3 regions of the Klebsiella quasipneumoniae subsp. quasipneumoniae genome follow, and region 3 is predicted to be linked to each of the others. Evidence: predicted binding sites of a transcription regulator. Region 3 holds the regulator's gene; each other region holds the start of a gene.

Evidence for each region. The regulator CRP, encoded in region 3, controls carbon source genes, mostly activating them, when cyclic AMP is high. The targets are predictions, from matches to a motif close to ATGTGANNNNNNTCACAT.
Region 1: a site for CRP is predicted at 1,766-1,783, ahead of drpB (cell division protein DrpB). Genes of this name have one in related genera too.
Region 2: a site for CRP is predicted at 3,183-3,200, ahead of LGM20_RS07965 (CidA/LrgA family protein). Genes of this name have one in related genera too.

What each region holds. Positions count from the first base shown of each region.
Region 1 covers NZ_CP084876.1:1,822,026-1,826,882, reverse strand. The annotation lists gene LGM20_RS08820 (DNA cytosine methyltransferase) at 1-612, opposite strand, end outside; gene LGM20_RS08815 (phosphohydrolase) at 689-1,399, opposite strand; gene drpB (cell division protein DrpB) at 1,442-1,723, opposite strand; gene ompC (porin OmpC) at 2,264-3,400, shown strand; tRNA gene LGM20_RS08800 (tRNA-Ser) at 3,676-3,765, opposite strand; gene mtfA (DgsA anti-repressor MtfA) at 3,856-4,656, shown strand; tRNA gene LGM20_RS08790 (tRNA-Asn) at 4,757-4,832, shown strand.
Region 2 covers NZ_CP084876.1:1,623,545-1,628,401, forward strand. The annotation lists gene sanA (outer membrane permeability protein SanA) at 1-687, opposite strand, end outside; gene cdd (cytidine deaminase) at 1,032-1,916, opposite strand; gene LGM20_RS07960 (CidB/LrgB family autolysis modulator) at 2,045-2,740, opposite strand; gene LGM20_RS07965 (CidA/LrgA family protein) at 2,730-3,134, opposite strand; gene dusC (tRNA dihydrouridine(16) synthase DusC) at 3,493-4,425, shown strand; gene LGM20_RS07975 (carbohydrate porin) at 4,783-4,857, shown strand, end outside.
Region 3 covers NZ_CP084876.1:422,582-427,438, forward strand. The annotation lists gene argD (bifunctional acetylornithine/succinyldiaminopimelate transaminase) at 1-16, shown strand, start outside; gene LGM20_RS01940 (YccS/YhfK family putative transporter) at 6-2,084, opposite strand; gene crp (cAMP-activated global transcriptional regulator CRP) at 2,136-2,768, opposite strand; gene LGM20_RS01950 (OsmC family protein) at 3,075-3,479, shown strand; gene LGM20_RS01955 (phosphoribulokinase) at 3,535-4,404, opposite strand; gene LGM20_RS01960 (YheU family protein) at 4,441-4,659, opposite strand; gene LGM20_RS01965 (hydrolase) at 4,656-4,857, opposite strand, start outside.

The DNA.
Region 1 (4,857 bases), 1.4 Mb from region 3:
CACCACATCAAAAAACAGCGTCCCCTGGGTTTCGCAGGCAAAGCCGTGGGCGCGACCCATGGCATTTTTTTTCGACACGCCGGCGAGTGAGAAAGGCTGGCAGGGAAAGCCGGCCAGCAGCACATCATGCTGCGGGATAGTCTCGCGGATATGCTGCGCCGCCTCGTCATCGCTAACGTCGGGGCGATGGCTGAGGGTGATATCGCGAATATCTTCATTGAAACGGTGTTGCTGCGGATCACAATACCAGTTGGCCTTATAGGTGCGCACCGCATGCTTGTTCCACTCGCTGGTAAAGACGCACTGCCCGCCGATAGCTTCAAAACCGCTGCGGATCCCGCCGATACCGGCAAACAGATCGACAAAACGGAATCCATAGTGCGGATGATGGGCCGGCGGCGACGGCAGCAGCGTCGCCAGATGAGCGACCTCCTGCGGACGCAAACGCGCTGCCGCGCGGCTGAGGGCCGCCACGCGCTTGAGGATCGCCGCGCTCCAGTGCTGCTCCCCGACGCTCACCAGTTCGGCGACCAGCGTTTTTACATCGTAGATCGTCATCAGCTGGCGCAGCAGCGCCTGAGCCTCTTCACCGGCCTGTTCCGTCAATGACAACGACCTGTTTTCCTTGCTTAACTTTTGTGGCATATCCTCAACCAGCGCGGACGATTTTTGCAGAGAGTACCATAAATCACTGGTCGGTTGACGGCTGCGGTGCAAAGCGGCGTAAAACCGCCTCATCCAGCGCCAGGGGTTCCCCCTTCAGCTCCGCGCTGATCTTGGCCATAAACTCGACGAGGAAGCGCGCATTATGCTGCGCCATAGCCCTTCCTCCGGCGGTCTGCATGGTTTCCGGCAGGCGCAGGAGCTTGCACTGGAAATGGTCGAGGGCATATTTTCTGTCATCCAGCGCTCGCCGGTCGGCGAAAGGATCATCGGCATCAAACAGAATGGTGTTCAGGGCGCCGGCGACGGCGAAGACCCGCGCCAGACCTATCGCCCCCAGCGACTCGAGACGGTCGGCGTCCTGGACGATTTTCGCCTCCAGCGTGCGCGGCGGGATCGCCGCGCTGAAGCTGTGCGCCTCAATAGCGTGGCTGACCACCGCATACCGGTCTGCGGGAAAATCGGCAAACGACGACTGCAAAATAGCCAGGGTTTTCTCGGCCGCCATCATCGAGGAGCGGCTTCGCTCCGGATGATTTTTAGGCAGACTGACAATGTCATGAAAATAGCAGGCCGTGAGAAGCACCAGTCCGTCGACCTCCTCCTCCCCGGCGGCCAGCCGGGTGGCGGTGGCCCAGACGCGACGAAAATGGGACAGATCGTGCGCCGCATCCTCCCGGGCGTGGTGCGTCAGTATCCAGTGCTCAAATCGCTGCTGCCAGTCAACCAGGTTCATAGGCGTTCCTTTATCTGTAGGTCAGCCTCGAGCATAGCAACTTTACGACCGATGATCCCGCCCGCTTCCGGAGGGCCGTGTATACCAGACGACAGCGCCGAGGATCGCGCCAATGCCGGCGAGCACCAGCATTCCCAACAGGGCGCCAAGCCATTTCCCTGCCATGGTGCCAAAGTCGCCCTCCGCACTGGCGCCGGGGACACTGTGAATTTTTCCCACCACCCACCAGTAACGCACAATGACCCAGACACAATATCCGCAAAAGGCATACAACGCCCATAGCGCAAGTTTGCCGCCCGGGCTGCGTTTTGCCTGCTCTTCCATCTCATTCCTCTCCGTGACAAATCATACTACCGCCACTCAAAAACGTGACGCTCATCACATTATACCGCCATGCTGCGCCACAGGCAGCAGTTTCATCCTTGTCTTCTGCACCCACTTATCACTTATTCTGTCCATGGAAATATGCAGGGATGTTTTTTTTATTCTTTACCACGGAATTAAACATTAACGACACCCAGCCATGACGCGTATTTAAATTCTCCATCCGCCGGCGGCATTGACTAATAAATTATATTTAAAGGCTGAATGGTCAACTCACTGTAAATTAATACAAATAATTTCATTCAGTTAACCACGATCGCAACACAGCAACATAACCTATTGCTATACAACAAAATAATCATTAAAACAGATTCATTTAAATTTAATATAATGAACCACATAGAAATATTTTGTAATATCTTACATTATTTATTTACATATTTTATTTTAAATAAAAATGAACTTAGTCGTTAGTATCTGACAGGCATTCCGGAGGGATTGTCATAATTCACAGAAATTATTATTAAAAGGGAATATATAATGAAAAGAAAAGTACTGGCACTCATGGTACCGGCATTACTCATGGTCAATGCCGTTAATGCTGCAGAAATTTATAACAACAACGCCAACAAACTGGACCTTTATGGGAAAGTCGCCGGCCTGCGTTACTTCTCTGACGACACCAGCGAGGACGGCGACCAGACCTATGCTCGCTTAGGCATCAAAGGCGAAACGCAGATCGCTTCCGAGTTAACCGGCTACGGTCAGTGGGAATACAATGTCAAAGCGAACACCAGCGAAGGAGAAGGCGCCAATTCATGGACTCGTCTGGCCTTCGCCGGTCTGAAGTTTGCTGACTATGGCTCACTGGACTATGGCCGTAACTACGGCGTGGTGTACGACATCGAATCCTGGACTGATATGCTGCCGGAATTCGGCGGCGATACCTACACTCAGACCGACGTTTACATGACCGGCCGCACCAACGGGGTGGCCACCTACCGTAACAGCGATTTCTTCGGCCTCGTCGACGGCCTGCATTTCGCCCTGCAGTATCAGGGGAATAATGAAAACGCCGGTTCTGGCGAAGGCACAAACAACGGCGGCGCTCGTAAACTGGCGCGGGAAAATGGCGACGGGTTTGGTATCTCCAGCTACTACGATCTTGATATGGGCATCAGCTTCGGGGCCGCCTACTCGGCTTCCGACCGTACCCATAACCAGCTGGCGGCAGCACGCAGCAGCCATATTTACGCTAACGGTGATAAAGCCGAGGCCTGGACCGTCGGCGCAAAATATGACGCCAACAACATCTATCTGGCCGCCATGTATGCGGAAACCCGCAACATGACCTTCTACGGCAACGGCGCTATTGCCAACAAGACGCAGAACTTTGAAGTCGTCGCCCAGTACCAGTTCGATGAGTATAATTTACCGCTGCGTCCATCCGTGGCCTATCTGCAATCGAAGGGGAAAGATCTTTACAACTATTCTCGCTATGGCGACAAGGATCTGGTCAAGTATGTCGACATCGGCATGACCTACTACTTCAATAAAAATATGTCCACCTATGTGGATTACAAAATCAACCTGCTGGATGAAGACGACCGCTTCTACCGCAACAACGGTATCTCGACCGATGATATCGTGGCCCTCGGTCTGGTTTACCAGTTCTGATCCCCATCAAAGCCCGCGCTCAGCGGGCTTTTTCTTGTTCCCGCTCCGTTGAGATCACTCTTTTCAACATTGCCGCTTTCCAGGCGTACCTTCCCTCTTTATGATGCGTTTAAGCTCGTTCGGGCAAATTGCGGCGGTAAGACCACAAAAGGACAAGGCGCACTACCGCGTCTTTACGCTGAAACCAGGACGATGATGATGGCGATACCCCAGCGCAGGCGTTATACCTGAAGCTAACGGTGTTATTGAAGGGGAATGGTCAGAGAAAGAATAGTTGGCGGAGAGAGGGGGATTTGAACCCCCGGTAGAGTTGCCCCTACTCCGGTTTTCGAGACCGGTCCGTTCAGCCGCTCCGGCATCTCTCCGCTGTTGTGGTTGCTATAATGCCAGGATCTTTGGCATTTTAATAGCTCCCGTTTCGGTAATCGTGTTCAAGTGACGACTTTGCGAGCAATATGATGTTTAAATGGCCCTGGAAAGCAGATGATGAGTCCGGCAACGCAGAGATGCCCTGGGAGCAAGCGCTTGCCATTCCGGTTTTAGCCCACCTTTCGCCCGCTGAGCAGCACAAGCTGACGCAGATGGCTGCCCGTTTCTTACAGCAAAAACGTCTGGTGGCGCTTCAGGGGCTGGAGCTGACTCCGTTGCACCAGGCGCGGATAGCTATGCTCTTTTGCCTGCCGGTACTTGAGCTGGGGATTGAGTGGCTGGACGGTTTTCATGAAGTGCTGATCTACCCTGCCCCGTTTGTCGTGGATGATGAATGGGAGGATGATATTGGTCTGGTCCACAACCAGCGGGTGGTGCAGTCGGGGCAAAGCTGGCAGCAGGGTCCCGTAGTGCTGAACTGGCTGGATATTCAGGACTCCTTTGATGCGTCAGGCTTTAACCTTGTGGTGCATGAGGTGGCGCATAAGCTTGATGCGCGGAATGGCGATCGGGCCAGCGGGGTGCCGCTGATCCCACTGCGCGAAGTCGCCGGCTGGGAGCACGATCTCCACGCGGCGATGAACAACATTCAGGATGAGATAGATCTGGTAGGGGAAAGCGCCGCCAGCATTGACGCCTATGCCGCCACCGATCCCGCGGAGTGCTTCGCCGTCCTTTCGGAATATTTTTTCAGCGCGCCTGAACTGTTCGCGCCCCGCTTCCCGGCCCTGTGGCAGCGTTTTTGCCATTTTTACCGCCAGGATCCGCTGGCGCGCAGACGTGAAAATGGCCTGCAGGACGAAGACGAGCGGCGCATTGTTCACTAAAACAACGTGTTGAGCTAAATTTAGCCATTTGAATCAGCAAGTTAATTTTAGTGTTGACACAAAAATGCCGGGCCAGTAGTATGCGCCTCGTTCACACGATTCCTCTGTAGTTCAGTCGGTAGAACGGCGGACTGTTAATCCGTATGTCACTGGTTCGAGTCCAGTCAGAGGAGCCAAATTTAAAAAGCCCGCTCAGGGAAA
Region 2 (4,857 bases), 1.2 Mb from region 3:
CTCCGGGGTGACCGCCGGGTAGGACTGGGCGTCATCCGGCACGTCGTGCTGCTGCGCCGGAATCGGAATTAAAGGACCGAGGAAGCGCGGTTCCCGTTTGAAGATGTAGAGGTCCGCCAGCGCGCCGAAGCGGGCGCCGAATTCGCGCAGCCGCACGCTCCACATATCCTTCGGCGACGGCACCGCGTAGCACTGAGCCTGGATCCCCATATGCAGGGCGATAAACAGCGCCCGTTCGCAGTGGAAGCGTTGGGTGATGATAATGAAGTCGTTGGTGTCGAACACTTTGCGGGTGCGGACGATCGAGTCGAGCGTGCGGAAACCGGCATAGTCCAGCACGATATCCGCCGGATCGACGCCGCCTTTAATCAGGTCCCGGCGCATAGTCATCGGTTCATTGTAGCTTTGCAGGGCGTTATCCCCGCTCAACAGCAGATAGTTGACCTTGCCGCTGTTGTAGGCGTTGAGCGCGCCCTGGATGCGGTAGCGGTAATACTGATTGATCACCCCGGTGCGGTAGTATTTAGCGGTGCCCAGCACCACGCCGACCTGGCGGTAGGGGAGGTCCTGCAGCTCGTCATAGATATAGGGCGCGGTTTTCCAGCTCATCCAGCGGTCAAGACCCAGCACGGTCAACAGCAGCAGGCCGAGCAGGACTAACAGGCTGTAGAACACACGCTTTAACATGAACTTGGCTCAATAATAGACAACGGAGTCTTCAGGCTACTTTACCCGCCGGGTAAGCGCAAGAAACCCGCGTTTAATTGCGGGGATTTTCAGCAATATGAGCCGATCGCCGATCCCAGACCGGGCAAGGCGTAGCCGCAACCTGTTCTCCGGCCCTCCGTAACGTCTCAGCGACTTTGAGGCCGTCAGGTCGGCAGTTTCAGCAGCCATCGCGATCTTCAGCTCGCAATGGCGCGAACGGTAGGTCGGGTTAGCGGAGCGCCACCCGACAACATAACGGCATAAAAGGTTGGCCGGATTAGACGAAACCGCCATCCGGCCATCTGCTCAGGCGCGCAGGCTGATTAACCTAACAGCACGCGCTCGATATTGTGGCAGCCCAGCGCCTTCAGGGTGGCGACGGTGGCGTCCCACTGAATCAGCGCCGCATCGGCTTTCTCCGCCAGGATCGCCCGCTGGATGTCCGGATAATCATAGCCGTTGAGGCTGAGGAGATTCAGCGCCCCCTGCAGCGGCGGCAGCGTCGGGTTGAACGCCGCGTTTTCCGCATAGCTGCCGCTGAAAAGGGTGCCATCTTTCAGCTCCAGCGCTACGCCGGAAGGCGAGTGGCTGTAAGGCGCGTGGCAGCGGTTAGCGGCCTCAATCGCCGCCTGGGACAGGGCATCGCCGCTGACCGGGAAGCCGTGGTTCTGGTGGTCCATCAGCAGGGTTTTGATCTCCAGGTCTTTCGGGCCGAAGGCATCCGGCAGATAGTGCTGCAGCGCATGGGCTTCGCGACCGGGCAGATGAATGCGCAGCGCCAGTCCGCTGTTCAGTTCGTTCATAAACTGACGACAATGGCCGCACGGCGTGTAGTTCACCGTGATAGCGCGCAGGGAGGTTTCACCGCGCAGCCAGGCGTGGCTGATGGCGCTCTGCTCTGCATGGACGGTCTGCTGCATGGTGGCGCCGACAAACTCCATGTTGCCGCCAAAGTACCAGCGGCCGCTGACGCCGCGGGCGATAGCCCCGACGTTAAAGTGGGAAAGGTCGGCGCGCGCGCAGGCGGCGGCCAGCGGCAGTAGCGCAAAGGCCAGCGCGTCTTCGTCCAGACCTGTCGCCTGTTGCAGCGTCGCCACCTGATCGGCCTCGAGCAGCGCCGGGAAGTGCGGGTCGGCGAGCATCGGGGCGATGGCCGCCTGCAGGTCTGCTGCCAGAGTCGTCAAAGCAGCTTGAAAACGTGAGTGCATAGCGTTGCCTCATAACAGTGTAATGGGAAACCAGTGTACGGGCGTCAAGGGGTTTCAAGTGTGATTTACATCTCATTGCTAATGCAACTTTTCATCGTTGCATTAATAAATGTGATACGAGTCACATTTTATCCCACTACCGCAAGGATCAGCGGGAATAAAAACGGCGCCATCAACGAGGTGATGATCCCGCACAGCACCAGCGCCAGCGAGCTGAACGCCCCTTCCTGATAGTCCAGTTCCGCACAGCGGGCGGTACCGAGGGCGTGCGAGGCGGTGCCCATCGACAGGCCGCGCGACGCTTTAGTGCGAATACGCATCAGGTTGAGCAGGGTATGGCCGAATACCGCGCCAAGGATGCCGACAAAAATCACGCACACGGCGCTAATGGCCGGGATGCCGCCGATACTGCCGCTCACCGCCATGGCAATCGGCGTGGTCACCGATTTGGGCAGAACAGAGGCGGCGATCTGCGGTGTGGCGCCCATCAGCAGGGCCACGGTGGTGCCAGTGATCATCGCCACGCAGCTGCCGATAAAGCAGATGGTGATGATCGATTTCCAGCGCGCGCGGATCTGGTGCAGCTGTTCATACAGCGGGAAAGCCAGCGCGACCACCGCCGGCTGCAGCAGATCGTTCAGGATCTTGCTGCCGGCAAAATAACGCTCATAGGAGATCCCGGTCAGCAGCAGAAACGGGATTATCACCACCATCGCCACCAGCAGCGGGTTGAGCAGCGGGAATTTGAAGCGGGCCGCCAGTTTGCGGGCGAGGAAAAAGACGATCAGGGTTAGCGGTAGCGACCACCAGATTTCATGCATCATTTTTCTTTTCCTTTTGCCCAATCACTTTGCGTTCGCCGTGCACCAGGTGGGAGCTCCAGCTCACCACCACAAACACCACCAGCGTGCTGATGGCGCAGGAGATGACGACCGGCCCCAGCTGCGCGCGCAGCAGATCCCAGTACTGCATCACGCCGACGCCGATCGGCACGAACAGCAGCGCCATATAGCGGATCAGGATATTGCAGCCGGGGTTGACCCACTGCGGCGGCATAATTTGCAGCGCCAGCAGCACGAAGAGGATCAGCATGCCGATGATGCTGCCGGGGATGGTGATGGGCAGCAGCCCGGCGATAAATATTCCGGCGTATAAGCAGGCGTAAATCAGGACGAAAGCCCGCAGGTAGTGCCAGATAATAGTCAGCGATTTACTCATGGTAATAACCCTTGATGAAGTGCATTCATCATACAATTAATCCCTAAAATGTGCTACCGATCACATCATGAATTCTATGCATAGCGCTGATAGCGTACGGGAACAATAGCCTCTCCCGGCAGGACCTGACAGCTCGCAGCTTTGGGTATATCGGGTCCCACGCTACCTTTTTGGAAGAGAAGCGGCAAATGAAGGCGGTATGAGACGCCGCAGACTCCTGTAAAGCATAGAGATTATCTCCTCGCTTTGCCGCATTCGCCGAATGGGGAATGGCGTACGGTAGGCGGGAAGCATTGAGCACTTTCAACCAACGCCCGGAGGCGCTACCATAGCGCCTCTTTTTTTTCCGGGTAACGATATGCGTGTACTACTGGCGCCGATGGAAGGCGTGCTCGATTCGCTGGTGCGCGAGCTGCTGACCGAAGTGAACGATTACGATCTGTGCATCACCGAGTTTCTGCGGGTGGTGGATCAACTGCTGCCGGTTAAATCGTTCTACAGGCTGTGCCCGGAGCTGCATCATCAAAGCCGCACCCCGTCCGGTACCCGCGTGCGCGTCCAGCTGCTGGGGCAATATCCCGAGTGGCTGGCGGAAAACGCCGCCCGCGCAGTGGCGCTTGGCTCGTGGGGCGTCGATTTAAACTGCGGCTGTCCGTCGAAGCTGGTGAACGGCAGCGGTGGCGGGGCGACGCTGCTGAAAGACCCGGAGCTTATCTATCGCGGCGCGAAGGCGATGCGCGAGGCGGTGCCCGGACATCTGCCGGTGACGGTGAAAGTTCGTCTCGGCTGGGACAGTGGCGAACGGCGCTTTGAAATCGCCGACGCGGTGCAGCAGGCGGGGGCCAGCGAGCTGGTGGTCCACGGCCGCACTAAAGAAGATGGCTACAAAGCGGAGCGCATCAACTGGCAGGCCATCGGCGAGATCCGCCGGCGCCTGACCATTCCGGTAGTCGCCAACGGCGAAATCTGGGACTGGCAAAGCGCTCAGGACTGTATGGCCGTCACCGGCTGCGATTCGGTGATGATTGGCCGCGGGGCGCTCAACGTACCGAACCTCAGCCGGGTGATCAAATACAACGAACCGCGCATGCCGTGGCCGCAGGTGGTTCAGCTGTTGCAAAAATATACCCGTCTGGAAAAGCAGGGCGATACCGGCCTGTATCATGTGGCGAGAATTAAGCAGTGGCTGGGCTATTTACGCAAGGAATATACCGAGGCGCTGACGCTGTTTAATGAAATTCGCGCCCTGCAAACCTCTGCTGAAATAGCGGCGGCGATCGCCCGCTATTAAGCGCCATATTGTTATTCGCTTCACATATTATTACTTGCCTGCCTATTGATGATAGGCATGAGTGAAATAAAGTGATACTGTGCGGTCAATCAATTCAGGATTGCTACTGAACGCAGGCAAAACCTAAGCACTTCCGTCATTCGTGGCGGCAAGTGCTTAGGTTTTTTTTTGGCCAAAATTTAACGGTGGGTAAATGATGACGTAAAACGAGAGATTGTCATTCATCTTTTCTCTGGCACGGTCGCGGTTTTATTACCGAAGGAGGCCCCTTGCCATTCATTTTTTAAAAAAAGAAAACAGGTAAATAAATAGCCTGGGGATCCCCTTTGTTTTTATTCAGTCACGGTGGAGATCACAATGTATAACAAAAAAATAAATCAGCTTTTTATCGGCGCGGCGCTGGCGGCGATGGCGCCCGTCGTGAACGCGGCG
Region 3 (4,857 bases):
GGTGATTAACGGCTGATCTTCCGCAGCCAGATGCCGTGATGCGGCCGCTGACGCCATGCCACTGACGAAATGGTGTGCATGGTGTTCAGATGGCCCAGAATGCGTTGCAGATGCTGCTCCAGGGTGCTTAACGGACCGATCGGCACCTCGCTTTCCGGTGACTCCATAATATTGACATCCCCTGCGCTGCCGGGACCATCGCTGTCCAGCCGCTGCTGACAGCGCTGCAGGGCAATCTCACAGGATTCGAGATAGCGCTGGGCAAGATCCGGGGTGAGCATCGTATGCTCCCGGGCCAAAGTGGTCATGGCGTTGATGTGTTCGACGATAAACTGGCTGTGCGTCACCCATAGCTTCATATCTTCCAGGTAGTGGGTATTAAACCCGGGCTCCTGCATCGCCTGATTCAGGGAGTTGTAGAGCGCGTTGTGCGCCTGATTGACGCGCATGCGCTGGTAGGCCAGCGCGGGCGCTTTGGGGTCGGGGCTGAGGATCAGGCGAATCGCCTGCTGGTCGGCCTCCAGCGCATCGTGGGCGTTTTTTTTCAGCAGGCCGCTCTGCCACTGCGGCCACAGCCAGACCATCCCGCCGAAGGCGATCAGGCAGCCGATCAGCGTGTCGATCAGCCGGGCGATAATAAACTGTTCGCCGTTGAGCGTCAGAAGCTGCAGGGTATATACCGCCGTCACCGTAAACCCCACCATCGCCCAGCCATAGTGTTTGCGGATGATCAGATAGCTGAGCAGTGTGATCAGCAGCATCCCGCTCAGGGTATAGCTCTCCGGAACGTGAAAGTGCAAGGTCAGCCCGGCGATGATCAGGCCGGCGAGCGTCCCCGCCGCCCGGTGGACAATACGAACCCGCGTGGCGCCATAGCCATTCTGTGTCACGAAGAGGACGGTCATCAGGATCCAGTAGGGCTTCGGCAAATGCAGGGCGTTGCCCATCAGGCTGGCGATGCTCAGCATCACGCTGATGCGGGCGGCGTTGCGCAGCGCGGGGGACTTCAGCGACAGATAGTTCTTTAGCGCGGGAAACAGCGGTAAACGACGCTCTTTGTCAGCCATCAGATCCCGGGCATACAGTGGGCGCTGGGTATGCAGCACCCGGGCGATGCGGCTGAAGTGCCAGGCGCAGAAGTGGCCGACCGGGTTATCCGGATGCTGGCGGGCGATCTTTTCCAGGGCGCCGATCTGTTTATCCATCTGGAAACGCTGCGGAAAACGATGATAGAGCATGTCATCCGCCAGCACCCGCAGGCGGGCGGCGACGGTCTGCGCGTTCCAGCGGATCACCGCTTCGGCATGGCTGCGCTCAACCAGCTTTTGCACCTCTTCCGGCTGATGCAGGCTGACCGAAATATGCTCCTGTAGATCCAGCCCCATCTGGAACGCTCGCAGAAGACGTTTGTGGTCGTTACGTTGGTTGGCGGCCAGCATATGCATCTGCTGATAGCACTGGGTGATTAAATCGACCACCTTCTGCTGGCGGATGAGCAGCGGCGGCAGGGCGGTCGAGGGATCGGTATGCTGGGTCAACAGGCTATATTTGGCTTCGCAATAATTGGCCAGTTCCCGGTAGAGCAGACTGAGCGACTCCCGCAGCGGCTGTTCGCGCCACAGCCAGAACCAGAACCAGTTAAACACGCCGTACCATAGCGTGCCGAAGGCGTAGATCAGCAGCGGCTCCCAGACGGGCATATTGCCCGCCAGGCTCAGGGTAAAGATGGCGGCGATCAGCGACGCGGGCAGCAGGCGCGCGTGCAGCGAACTGATTTCCGCGGTGACGCCGAGCAATAGCGCCAGGCCGCTGAGAATAAGCGGCAAAGGTATGGTCTGGGCGAGCAGCAGCTGCACCACCAGGCTGCATCCGGCAAACAGACAGCCGCCGATAATCAGACGCTTAAAAAAGCGCTTATGCGGAGTGTCGAGACCGGCGATGTTGCAGCAGGCGGGAACTAAGGAAAACAGGAGTCCCTGCTGGAGATGGCCGAGCAGAAGACCGATGGCCACAGGCAGACACAGCACCAGCGTTTGCCGCAGTGCATAGTTGACTTCCGGGTGGTAAATCAGCCTGCGCCACATGAGGGAAAAACAAAAACGGCGTACTGCAGGAGCAATACGCCGCTTAGCAACTTAACGGGTGCCGTAGACGACGATAGTTTTACCGTGGGCGGAAATCAGGTTCTGATCTTCCAGCATTTTCAAAATACGGCCAACGGTTTCACGAGAGCAGCCGACGATCTGACCAATTTCCTGACGGGTAATTTTAATTTGCATACCGTCCGGGTGGGTCATGGCATCGGGTTGCTTCGCCAGGTTCAGCAGCGTCTGGGCGATACGGCCCGTCACGTCGAGGAAGGCGAGGTTGCCCACTTTCTCAGACGTCACCTGCAGACGGCGAGCCATTTGCGAAGAGAGACGCATCAGAATGTCCGGGTTCACCTGGATCAGCTGACGGAATTTCTTATAAGAGATCTCGGCCACTTCACATGCGGTTTTCGCCCGTACCCAGGCGCTACGCTCCTGACCCTCTTCAAACAGGCCTAATTCACCGATGAAATCGCCCTGGTTGAGGTAGGAGAGGATCATCTCTTTACCTTCTTCATCCTTGATGAGTACAGCCACGGAGCCTTTAACGATGTAGTACAGCGTTTCTGCTTTCTCACCCTGGTGGATCAGCGTGCTCTTTGATGGGTACTTATGAATGTGGCAATGAGACAAGAACCATTCAAGGGTAGGGTCTGTTTGCGGTTTGCCAAGCACCATGCGCGGTTATCCTCTGTTATAAGCTATCTCCGGGCGCCGACACTACACGGCGTCCGGGCATGCAATCGTATTGTTTCCCTATACCTGGGAAGCTGGCTGATGATTTTTCGACAGCCTGTAATGTGAACTCCTCTGCATACATGCAGTACATCAATGTATTACTGTAGCATCCAGACTGTTTTAGCATAGCTTTCGCCGCATGTCTCCTGGTGTCTCGCTTCAGCATGACGCAGGTCGCCTTCCGTTGCGAGAATTGTTATGTGCGCGTAATCTGACAGGAATATTGCGATACTGGAGTTAAATTTTATGCAAGCGCGTGTGAAATGGGTTGAAGGGTTAACCTTTATCGGGGAGTCCGCGTCAGGACACCAGATTCTGATGGATGGCAACTCCGGAGATAAGGCGCCCAGCCCGATGGAGATGGTGCTGATGGCGGCGGGCGGTTGCAGTGCGATCGATGTGGTCTCTATTTTGCAAAAAGGTCGTCACGACGTGACCAACTGCGAAGTGAAGCTGACCTCTGAGCGTCGGGAAGAGGCGCCGCGCCTGTTCACGCATATTAATCTGCACTTTATCGTCACCGGTAAGGCGCTGAAAGATGGCGCAGTCTCCCGTGCGGTGGATCTGTCGGCAGAGAAATACTGCTCGGTGGCGCTGATGCTGGAAAAAGCGGTGAAGATCACCCACTCCTATGAAGTGATCGAGGCGTAGTCTTCGCCTGCTGATGTGAATGATCTCAACCCCGGCCTGGCCGGGGTTTTTTCTGTTAGCCGATCTTTCGGCCTTCCATCAGACGCTCGACCAGCGGCGCCATAATAAGCTCCATCGCCAGCCCCATTTTACCGCCCGGCACCACCAGGGTGTTCATGTGCGAAATAAACGAGCCCTGTAGCATCGCCAGCAGCCAGGGGAAGTCGATGTTCTGCAGATTGCGGAAATGGATCACCACAAAGCTCTCGTCCAGAGAGGGGATCGCTTTCGCGGCAAACGGGTTGGAGGTGTCCACCGTCGGCACGCGCTGGAAGTTGATGTGGGTGCGGGAAAACTGCGGGGTGATGAAGTTAATGTAATCTTCCATCGATCGGACGACGGAGTCCATCACCGCCTCCCGGGAGTGGCCGCGTTCGCTGGTGTCGCGAATGAGTTTCTGGATCCACTCCAGGTTAACGATAGGCACGACCCCGACCAGCAGGTCGACATGGCTGGCGACATCATGCTGCGGCGTGACAACCCCGCCGTGCAGCCCCTCATAGAACAGCACGTCCGTCGGCTCCGGCAGCGGCTGCCATGGGGTGAAGGTTCCCGGCACCTGATTCCACGGCACGGCTTCGTCATAGGTGTGCAGGTATTTACGCGACTGGCCTTTGCCATGGCGGCCATAGTCGACAAAGGTCTGCTCCAGCAGGCCGAAGTCGTTCGCCTCCGGGCCAAAGTAGCTGATATGTTTGCCCTGATCCCGCGCTTTGCGGATCGCCATGTCCATTTCCGGGCGGGTGTAGCGATGAAAGCTGTCGCCTTCCACCTCCGCGGCGTGCAGATTTAGCTGCGCGAAGATTTTGCGAAAGGCGAGGCTGGTGGTGGTAGTGCCCGCGCCGCTGGAGCCCGTGACGGCGATCACCGGATGTTTGGCAGACATAACAACTCCCTGGTTAAACGATGTAGTGTCGTCGCCTTAGCCGTTAAACAGCGCGCGCGGCATAATATTGACCGTCTCATGCAGTTCCGACCACACGAGGACCGCCTCTCCGCGTTTCAGCTGCTGTTTTACATCGGCGACTTTATCGGCAAGTGAACGTTCATGTTCACCATAATCGGTGCCTTCGCGTAACACAAAGCTTTCAATCAGGTTATCCAGCGTTTCGGGATCCAGATCCTGCCAGGGAATAATCATACGGGAACCTCCAGCCAGCGGTTTAACCAGTCGGGAATGCGTCTTTCCAGCCACATCTCCGGTTTACGCAGGGTGCCGCCGACGAAGCCGACGTGGCCGCCTTGTTCAGTCAATTGATACTCAACGTTCGCCGGCAGTTGCTCCTGCGGGGGAATGGAGTGGTGGTCCATAAACGGGTCGTCTTTCGCATGGATGATG